2 regions of the Kocuria sp. SL71 genome follow, and region 2 is predicted to be linked to the other one. Evidence: predicted binding sites of a transcription regulator. Region 2 holds the regulator's gene; the other holds the start of a gene.
The links. The regulator HrcA, encoded in region 2, represses chaperone genes, less so after heat shock. The targets are predictions, from matches to a motif close to TTNGCACTCGNNNNNNNCGAGTGCNAA.

Region 1 (4,206 bases), 800 kb from region 2:
CTGGGCTGCGCTCAGGCGCGTTCAGCGATGACGTCGAGGCGTCATCACATCATGCCGCCCATGCCGCCCATGGGGTCCTCGCCGCCGCCGGCACCGGCCGGCTCCGGCTTGTCCGCCACGACGGCCTCGGTGGTGAGGAACAGACCGGCGATCGAGCCGGCGTTCTGCAGGGCGGAGCGGGTGACCTTGACCGGGTCGTTGATGCCCGCGGCCAAGAGGTCCTCGTACTCGCCGGTGGCCGCGTTGAGGCCCCAGCCCTTCTCGAGGCCGCGCACCTTGGCCGCCACGACGCCCGGCTCGAGCCCGGCGTTGAAGGCGATCTGCTTGAGCGGAGCGTCGATGGCGACCTTCACGATGTTCGCGCCGGTGGCCTCGTCGCCGCTGAGCTGCAGCTGGCCGAAGGCGGTCTCGCCGGCCTGGATCAGGGCGACGCCGCCGCCGGCGACGATGCCCTCCTCCACAGCGGCCTTGGCGTTGCGCACAGCGTCCTCGATGCGGTGCTTGCGCTCCTTGAGCTCGACCTCGGTGGCCGCGCCGGCCTTCAGCACGGCGACGCCGCCGGCCAGCTTGGCCAGGCGCTCCTGCAGCTTCTCGCGGTCGTAGTCCGAGTCCGAATTCTCGATCTCGGCGCGGATCTGGGCCACGCGGCCCTCGATCTCCTCGGCGGAGCCGGCGCCGTCGACGATGGTGGTCTCGTCCTTGGTCACGACGACCTTGCGGGCGGTGCCCAGCAGGTCCAGGGTGGCGGTCTCGAGCGAGAGGCCGACCTCCTCGGTGATGACCTGGCCGCCGGTCAGGATGGCGATGTCCGCCAGCTGGGCCTTGCGGCGGTCGCCGAAGCCCGGAGCCTTGACGGCCACGGACTTCACGGAGCCGCGCATCTTGTTCAGCACCAGCATGGCCAGCGCCTCGCCCTCGACGTCCTCGGCGATGATCATCAGCGGCTTGCCCGACTGGATGACCTTCTCCAGGACCGGGACGAGATCCTTCACGGCCGAGATCTTCGAGTTGACGATGAGGATGTAGGGATCCTCGAGGACGGCCTCCTGGCGGTCGGCGTCCGTGACGAAGTAGCCGGAGAGGTAGCCCTTGTCGAAGCGCATGCCCTCGGTCAGCTCGAGGTCCAGCCCGAAGGTGTTGGACTCCTCGACCGTGATCACGCCCTCCTTGCCGACCTTCTCCATGGCCTGGGCGATGAGGCGGCCGATCTCCGGATCCGCGGCCGAGATGGACGCGGTGGCCGCGATCTGCTCCTCGGTCTCGATCTCCTTGGCGGAGCTGAGCAGCTCGGCGGTGACGGCCTCGACGGCCTTCTCGATGCCGCGCTTGAGCGAGAGCGGGTCAGCACCGGCGGCCACGTTGCGCAGGCCCTCGCGCACGAGCGCCTGGGCGAGCACGGTGGCGGTGGTGGTGCCGTCGCCGGCGACGTCATCAGTCTTCTTGGCGACCTCCTTGACGAGCTCGGCGCCGATCTTCTCGTAGGGGTCCTCGAGCTCGATCTCCTTGGCGATGGACACGCCGTCGTTGGTGATCGTGGGAGCGCCCCAGGACTTCTCCAGGACGACGTTGCGGCCGCGCGGGCCGAGCGTGACCTTGACGGCGTCAGCCAGGGTGTTGAGGCCGCGCTCGAGACCGCGGCGGGCCTCCTCGTCGAATGCGATGAGCTTTGCCATGTGTTCGTCCCTCCTGGACGTTCAGTCTGACTCCCACCGACCCGCTGCCCGCGACGGACGGGGCGCCGGCTCCTGCGGGATCTGCCCGCCGAGCCTGCCCCTCAGAGAGGCGGTGGCTTCCACTGCGTGGTCGAGCGGCTGCGCCGACCGCAGCGGGGCCGGCTGGCAGTCTGCTCGACTGAGTGCCAAGTCCATTATTGGCACTCGGCCCCTGCGAGTGCAAACCCCTGAGCGCGTTCGGCTCAGGGTTCACCGTGGGCGGACGCCCCGTGCCACGGCACCTGCTCCCACTCCTCGCGCAGAATGCCGTAGATCATCCGGTCGTAGTGCTCCCCCGCCACCTTACGAGCCCTGCGGATCCGCGCCTCCTCGGTGAAGCCGAGCTTCCGGGCCACCCGGCACATGCCGCGATTGCCGCTCCAGGTCTCCAGGTCGACGCGGTCGGCGCCGCTGGTCCGGAACAGCAGGTCGACCCACAGGCGCAGGGCCTCCGAGCCGTACCCACCGGACCAGTACTCCGGCGGGTAGATCGCCACGCCGATCGAGTGCAGCGGCAGCAGATGCGTGCCCGTACCCGGATCCTCCGTGGGGGCCTCCGCGTGATACCAGGAGACCTGCCCCAGGAACCGGTCGGTGCCCTGCTCGGCGATCACCGCGGTGTCACGCACTGCGGGCCAGTCGCCCTGACGCACCCGCTCCGTCAGCTTCCCGAGCCAGCGCTGGGCCGATTCTGCGGTGAAGTTGAGGTAGAAGGGCCCGTCCGTGCGCTGCCACTCGTGCTCGCCGCCGCCGGGCGGGGGCATGATCCACCGCTCGTAGACGGGGAGGTCATCGGCGCGCCAGTCGCGCAGGCGCACGCGCCGGCCCTCGACGGCCAGCGGCTCGACAGCGCGCGAGTTCCCCGCCGCGCTCATCGGAGGGCCTCCGCCGGATCGGCCGCCAGCGCCTGGGCGCCGGCGCCTTCCTGCGGGAGCTCGGCGGCGCCCTGCGCGGAGGACTGCTCCTGGCCTGCGCCCACCAGCTCCTCGCCGAGGTCGTCTCCGATCACTGCCACCAGCGGATAGGCGATGGCGTCGTCGGCCTGGACCTGCTCGATCCCCAGGGCATCGGCCACGAGCCGGGCCTGCTCCTCGGTGTCCCCGGTGACGCCGTCGCTCGCGTAGTAGACCACGCTCTCGTCCACGGGCATGCCCCAGTTGCCGGTGGCGATGACCTCCCAGTCCAGCGCCGTGAGGTCCTCGCTGGCAGCGCCGGCCACGCCGTCGAGGTCGGTGGCGTTGAAGATGCCCACCTGCTCGGCGTCCTCGGGAGCGGCGGAGGCGCTCGCCCCGTCCTCCGCCCCGGCCGACCCGCTCGGATCCTCGGCGACCTGGTCCTCGGAGCCCTGGACGGCGCTCGAGCCGCGGTCCTGGTTCACGGTCGAGAAGACGTAGGCGCAGGCGCCCAGCAGCAGGCCGAGGGAGCCCACGATGACCATGGCCTTCAGGCTCCCGGGTGTCTTGGGGGCTGCGGCCTCCCGGGGCCGGTGCGCGCCCTGCCGAGGGCCGCCCTCCGGGACGTCGTCGAAGACGTCGCGGGGATGCAGGTCGGGATCGGACCACGGGGGCTGTTCGCTCATGCGCGCCATCCTTCCATCCGGGAGCCCGTTCATGCGCCGCGACGAGCCGCCGGGACCGCGCTCACGAGTCCCTCAGCTCGCGCAGCCGCCGCACCAGGACGGGCTCGGCCACCCAGGCGGCCTCCGTGTCCAGCAGCGCGTTGAGCCGCTGGTAGTACTCCGTCACGGGCATCCCGAGCTGCGCGCCGATGGCCCGCTCCTTGGCCCCCTGGTACTTGAAGCGCCGCTTCTCCAGGTCCAGGATCGCCCGCTGCTGCTCGTCCAGCTCCCCCGCCTGCGCGCCCATCAGCGCTGCTCCTGGCGCGGGCGCACCGAGACCGAGGTGAGCTGCACATCCGGGGAGGCATCTACGACCGCACGCACGGCCCGGCCCACCGACTCGGGGAGGATGTACTCCTCCGGGCGGTGCTGCTTCCCAATCGAGTCGTGGATCCCCCGCAGCATTTCGGTGTCCGTGGGGCCGGGGTGCACCGAGGCCACCCGCACGAGGTCCGGTTCGAGCTCCTGGCGCAGCGAGTCCGCCAGCGCCCTCAGCGCGAACTTGGAGGCCGCGTAGACCGCGTTGCCGCCGCTGGCGGTGAAGCCGGCGCCGGAGTTCACGAGCACCACGGTTCCCTGCGCGCGGCGCAGCGCGGGCAGGGCCAGCCGGGTCAGCTCGGCGGGGACCATGACGTTGAGCTCCAGCTGCGCCTGCCAGTCCTGGGGGCGGGAGTCCTCGACCGAGAGCCGGTGGCCCAGGGCGGCGCAGTGGACCAGGACATCAAGCCGCTCGAGCCCGTCCACGAGCTCGGGCAGGGCCTGGAAGTCCGTGAGCTCGGCGCGCACGGGCTCGGCCCCCTCCGGCAGCTGCGCCAGGGCGTGCTCATCGCGGCCCACGGCCAGGACCCGGTGATCGACCGCCAGGGACTCGACGAC
Region 2 (4,206 bases):
GCCGCCCTCCGGGCCCACGATCAGCCCGATCCCCTCCAGGTCCTCGTGGGACGCCAGCTCCGGAAGCAGCTCGGTGAGACGCTGCTGCGCGCTCTCGTGCAGGACCAGCCAGCGGGTGCCCGGCGCCTCCTCGATGAGCCGGGCCAGCGAGAAGCTCGTGACCGGCTCGCGCAGCTGCGGCCAGCGAGCCCGTCGGGACTGCTTGGCCGCCGAAGTCAGGGCGGACTCCCACTTGGCCAGCTGCTTGGCCTGGCGCTCGGGGCGCAGCTTGGCGATCGAGCGCTCGGCCTGCCACGGGATCACGGCCTCGACGCCGAGCTCGGTGCAGGACTCGACGGCCTGCAGATCACGGTCGCCCTTGGCCAGGGCCTGCACGAGGACCAGCTCGGGGCTGCGCGCCGGCTCCTGCACGGAGTCCTCGACGCGCAGCTCGATCCGGTCGCCAGCGGCGCTCACGACGCTGCCGGTGACCCGCAGCCCGCGGCCGTCGACGAGCTCGAGCCGCTCGCCGGTGCTCAGGCGCCGCACGGTGGCGGCGTGGCGGGCCTCAGGGCCGCTGAGCACGATCTGCTCCCCCGTGCCGGCGCCGAGCAGCTCGGTCTTGGCGAGGAAGACGGGCAGCGTGGTCATGTCCGGCGCCTCACTGATCCGCGAAGCGGTCGCGCAGCCGCGAGAAGAACCCGCCGCCGCCCCCGCGCTCCTGCGTGCGGCTCACGGCGGTTCCGGTGTGCTGCTCCTCGCCGCGCAGGGAGGCCAGCCGGGTGAGCAGCTCGCGCTGCTCGCCGGTGAGGTCCTCGGGGGTCTCGACCTCCAGGTGCACCACCAGATCGCCGCGCTCCCCGCTCTGGCTGCGCAGGCGGGTGGAGCCCAGGCCCTCGACCCGGCGGGTCTGACCCGACTGGGTGCCTGCGGGGATCGAGATCTCCTGGGGGCCGTCGAAGGTGTCGAGCTTGAGGGTGGTGCCCAGCGCGGCCGAGGTCATGGGGATCCGCACGGTGACGTGCAGGTCGTCGCCGTCGCGGGTGAACGTGGGGTCCTGGGTGACCTTGGTCTCCACGTACAGGTCGCCGCTGGGGCCGCCGGCCACGCCGGCCTCGCCCTGCCCCGACAGGCGGATGCGCACTCCGCTGCGCACGCCGGCGGGGATCTTGACGTTCAGCGGGCGCTTGTCGCGCACGCGCCCGTGGCCGTAGCACTCCTGGCACGGGGACTTGATGACATCGCCGTAGCCGCGGCAGGTGGGGCACTCGGCCACGGTCATCACGGTGCCCAGGGGCGAGCGGATGGGCTGGCGGACCTGGCCCTGGCCGCCGCAGTCGGTGCACTGCTCGGGGTGGGTGCCCGGCTGGCAGCAGGTGCCCTGGCACTCGGGGCACACGACCGCGGTGTCCACCGTGATCCGCTTCTGGGTGCCGAAGACGGCCTCCTGCAGGGAGACGTCCACGGTGATCAGAGCGTCCTGGCCCTGGCGCGTGCGGGACTTGGGGCCCTGGGCTCCGCCGCCCTGGAAGAAGGCGTCGAAGATGTCGCCGAAGCCCCCGAACCCGCCGCCGCCGCCGAAGCCGCCTCCGCCGAAGCCGGACTCGCCGTTCTCATTGCCGGTGGCGTCGTAGATGCGCCGCTTCTCCGGGTCGGAGAGGACGTCGTTGGCGTGGGAGACGCGCTTGAACTCATCGGCGGCATCCGGCGACGGGTTGACGTCCGGGTGCAGCTGACGGGCCTTCTTGCGGTAGGCGCGCTTGATCTCCTCGGCGGAGGCGTCCCGGGACACGCCCAGGGTCTCGTAGTGATCGCTCACAGGTCGTTCCGTCCTCGTCATCTCTGGGATTCGTGGTCTGCGCGCCCCTCGCCGGGCGCATGGCCGGGCTCAAGGAGAGCGCGAGTCTGTTCGGTGCGGCTCAGCTGGGCAGCGAGCGCGAGAGGTAGCTGGCCACGGCGCGCACCGCCGCCATGGTCTGCGGGTAGTCCATGCGGGTGGGTCCCAGCACGCCGAGCTTGGCCCTGCGCTGCGGACCGTATCCGGTGGCCACGACAGCGGTCTCGACCAGCGGGTCCGAGGAGTCCTCCGCGCCGATGCGCACGGCCACCCCGCGCTCGTCCTGCTCCATCTCCGAGAGCAGCTGCAGGAGGGTGACCTGCTCTTCGAGCGCCTCCAGCACGGGGCCGATGCTGCGGCGGAAGTCGTCGGTGGACTGGGCCAGGTTCGCGGTGCCTGCCAGCAGCATGCGCTGCCCGGACGCGCTGTCCAGCACGGCGGCCACGGCCGCGGCCGCCGCCTCCAGCAGGGGCTGCTCGGCCGGGGGCGCCTGCTGGGCCGCGGCCATCACGGCCGCACCGGCTCCGTCCAGTGGATGCCCGACGACCGCGCCCAGCAGCCTCGCCCGGGCATCCAGGACGACGGACTCGGCCACCGGCTCGGGCATGCGCAGCATCCGCTGGGAGACCCGGCCGTCGGTGGGGATCACGACCAGCAGGACCTGGTGCTCGTCCATGCGCACCAGCTCCAGGTGCCGCAGCACGGCCGAGCTCACCGACGGGTACTGCACGACCGCCACCTGGTGGGTGAGCTGCGAGAGCAGGCGCACCGTGCGCTCCATGACGTCGTCGATGCCGTCGGCGCCCTCGAGCAGGGTCTGGATCGCGCGGCGCCGGGCCGGGGTCAGCGGCTGGACCGCCGCGATCCGGTCGACGAACTCGCGATACCCCTTGGCCGTGGGGATCCGACCCGAGGAGGTGTGGGGGGCCATGATCAGGCCCTCCTCCTCCAGCACGCCCATGTCGTTGCGCACGGTCGCCGAGGACACGCCGAGGGCGTGGCGCTCGACGAGGGCCTGGGAGCCCACCGGCTCCCGGGAGTGGACATAGTCCTCCACGATGGCCTGCAGGACCTGCAGCCGCCGGGGGTGATCCATGTTCCGCTCCTTCCTGCGCTGTGCGTGCTCGCTCGGAGGACCATTCTGGCACTCGGGGGCGCACACTGCTAAGCCAGTGTAGGCGGGCTCACGCCTCCGCGCTCGCACCGGGGCATTGGTACGCTCGCCGCTGATCCGCCCGGAGGCGCCCCCTCCGGCGCGCCGCACCACCACGTCCGTCGATCTGGAGGCCGCCATGCCCCCTTCGTCCTGGGGACCGCGCTCCCTCAGCGACCTGTCCGCCTCGAACCGCCCGCCCGAGCCGCGTCAGCTGCCGGTGGCCCGCGGCATGGTCCTCGAGCAGTTCGAGACCGGCTGGGTCGGGGCCGTGGTGCGTCTGGAGACGATAGGCGGCATGCGCGTGCTCAGCCTCGAGGACCGTCGGGGCAGGATCCGCAGCTTCCCCCTGGGGCCCGGCTTCCTCTTCGAGGGCGAGCCCGTGATCGCTGCCGAGCCTCAGCGCCGCAGCGCCCCAAGGCTCCCGCGCGCACCCGCTCCGGGTCGGTCGAGGTGGAGGGCTTCCGCGCCCGCACGGCCCAGGCCTCCCGCATTTGGGTCGAGGGCAAGCACGACGCCGAGCTGGTCGCGAAGGTCTGGGGCCACGACCTGGCGGTCGAGGGCATCGTGGTCGAGCCGCTGCACGGCGTGGACGATCTGGCCGCGGCCGTCGCGGAGTTCTCCCCCGGGCCGTCGCGGCGCCTGGGCATCCTGGTCGATCACCTGGTCGCAGGCTCCAAGGAGTCCCGGATCGCCGAGGAGGCCATGCGGGTGCCGTCCGCCCCCGGCAACGTGGCGGTGCTGGGCCACCCGTACATCGACATCTGGCAGGCCGTGAAGCCCAGCGCCATGGGCATCCGCGCCTGGCCCGAGGTGCCGCGCGGGATCGATTGGAAGACCGGGATCTGCCGCGGACTGGGCTGGCCGCACGAGACCCCCGAGGACATCGGACGGGCCTGGAGCTCGATCCTCTCCCGCGTGGACACCTACGCCGATCTGGAGCCGGCGCTGCTCGGGCGCGTCGAGGAGCTCATCGACTTCGTCACGGTCCCCGGCAGCGCCTGAGCAACCCGTCACACGGGGCCTCCCACGAAGCCCTCGGAGGCCGTCAGCGGCTAGACTGTGCAGGACCCGAGCGCCTCCCCGACCCCCAGGGGACCTGCGGCGCCCGCTCGACCGGCCCTGCCGGTCACACGACCTCGAAGGTGGACAGTGGCCGTCTCCAGCAGCAGCCCCCAGCGACTCAGCGACTCCGGTGCCGAGCCGGCCGACCCCGGATCCGACGACCAGGCGGCCC

Region 1: a site for HrcA is predicted at 1,836-1,862, ahead of groL (chaperonin GroEL). Genes of this name have one in related genera too.

Annotation. Positions count from the first base shown of each region.
Region 1 covers NZ_JAPPRE010000001.1:41,889-46,094, reverse strand. Annotated here, with positions in the region: gene groL (chaperonin GroEL) at 45-1,673, opposite strand; gene OVA15_RS00185 (GNAT family N-acetyltransferase) at 1,916-2,587, opposite strand; gene OVA15_RS00180 (LytR C-terminal domain-containing protein) at 2,584-3,291, opposite strand; gene OVA15_RS00175 (DUF3263 domain-containing protein) at 3,353-3,577, opposite strand; gene OVA15_RS00170 (SDR family oxidoreductase) at 3,577-4,206, opposite strand, start outside.
Region 2 covers NZ_JAPPRE010000001.1:840,274-844,479, reverse strand. Annotated here, with positions in the region: gene OVA15_RS03910 (16S rRNA (uracil(1498)-N(3))-methyltransferase) at 1-630, opposite strand, end outside; gene dnaJ (molecular chaperone DnaJ) at 641-1,798, opposite strand; gene hrcA (heat-inducible transcriptional repressor HrcA) at 1,899-2,912, opposite strand; partial or broken gene OVA15_RS03895 (DUF3097 domain-containing protein) at 3,109-3,974, shown strand; gene OVA15_RS03890 (DUF4870 domain-containing protein) at 4,122-4,206, shown strand, end outside.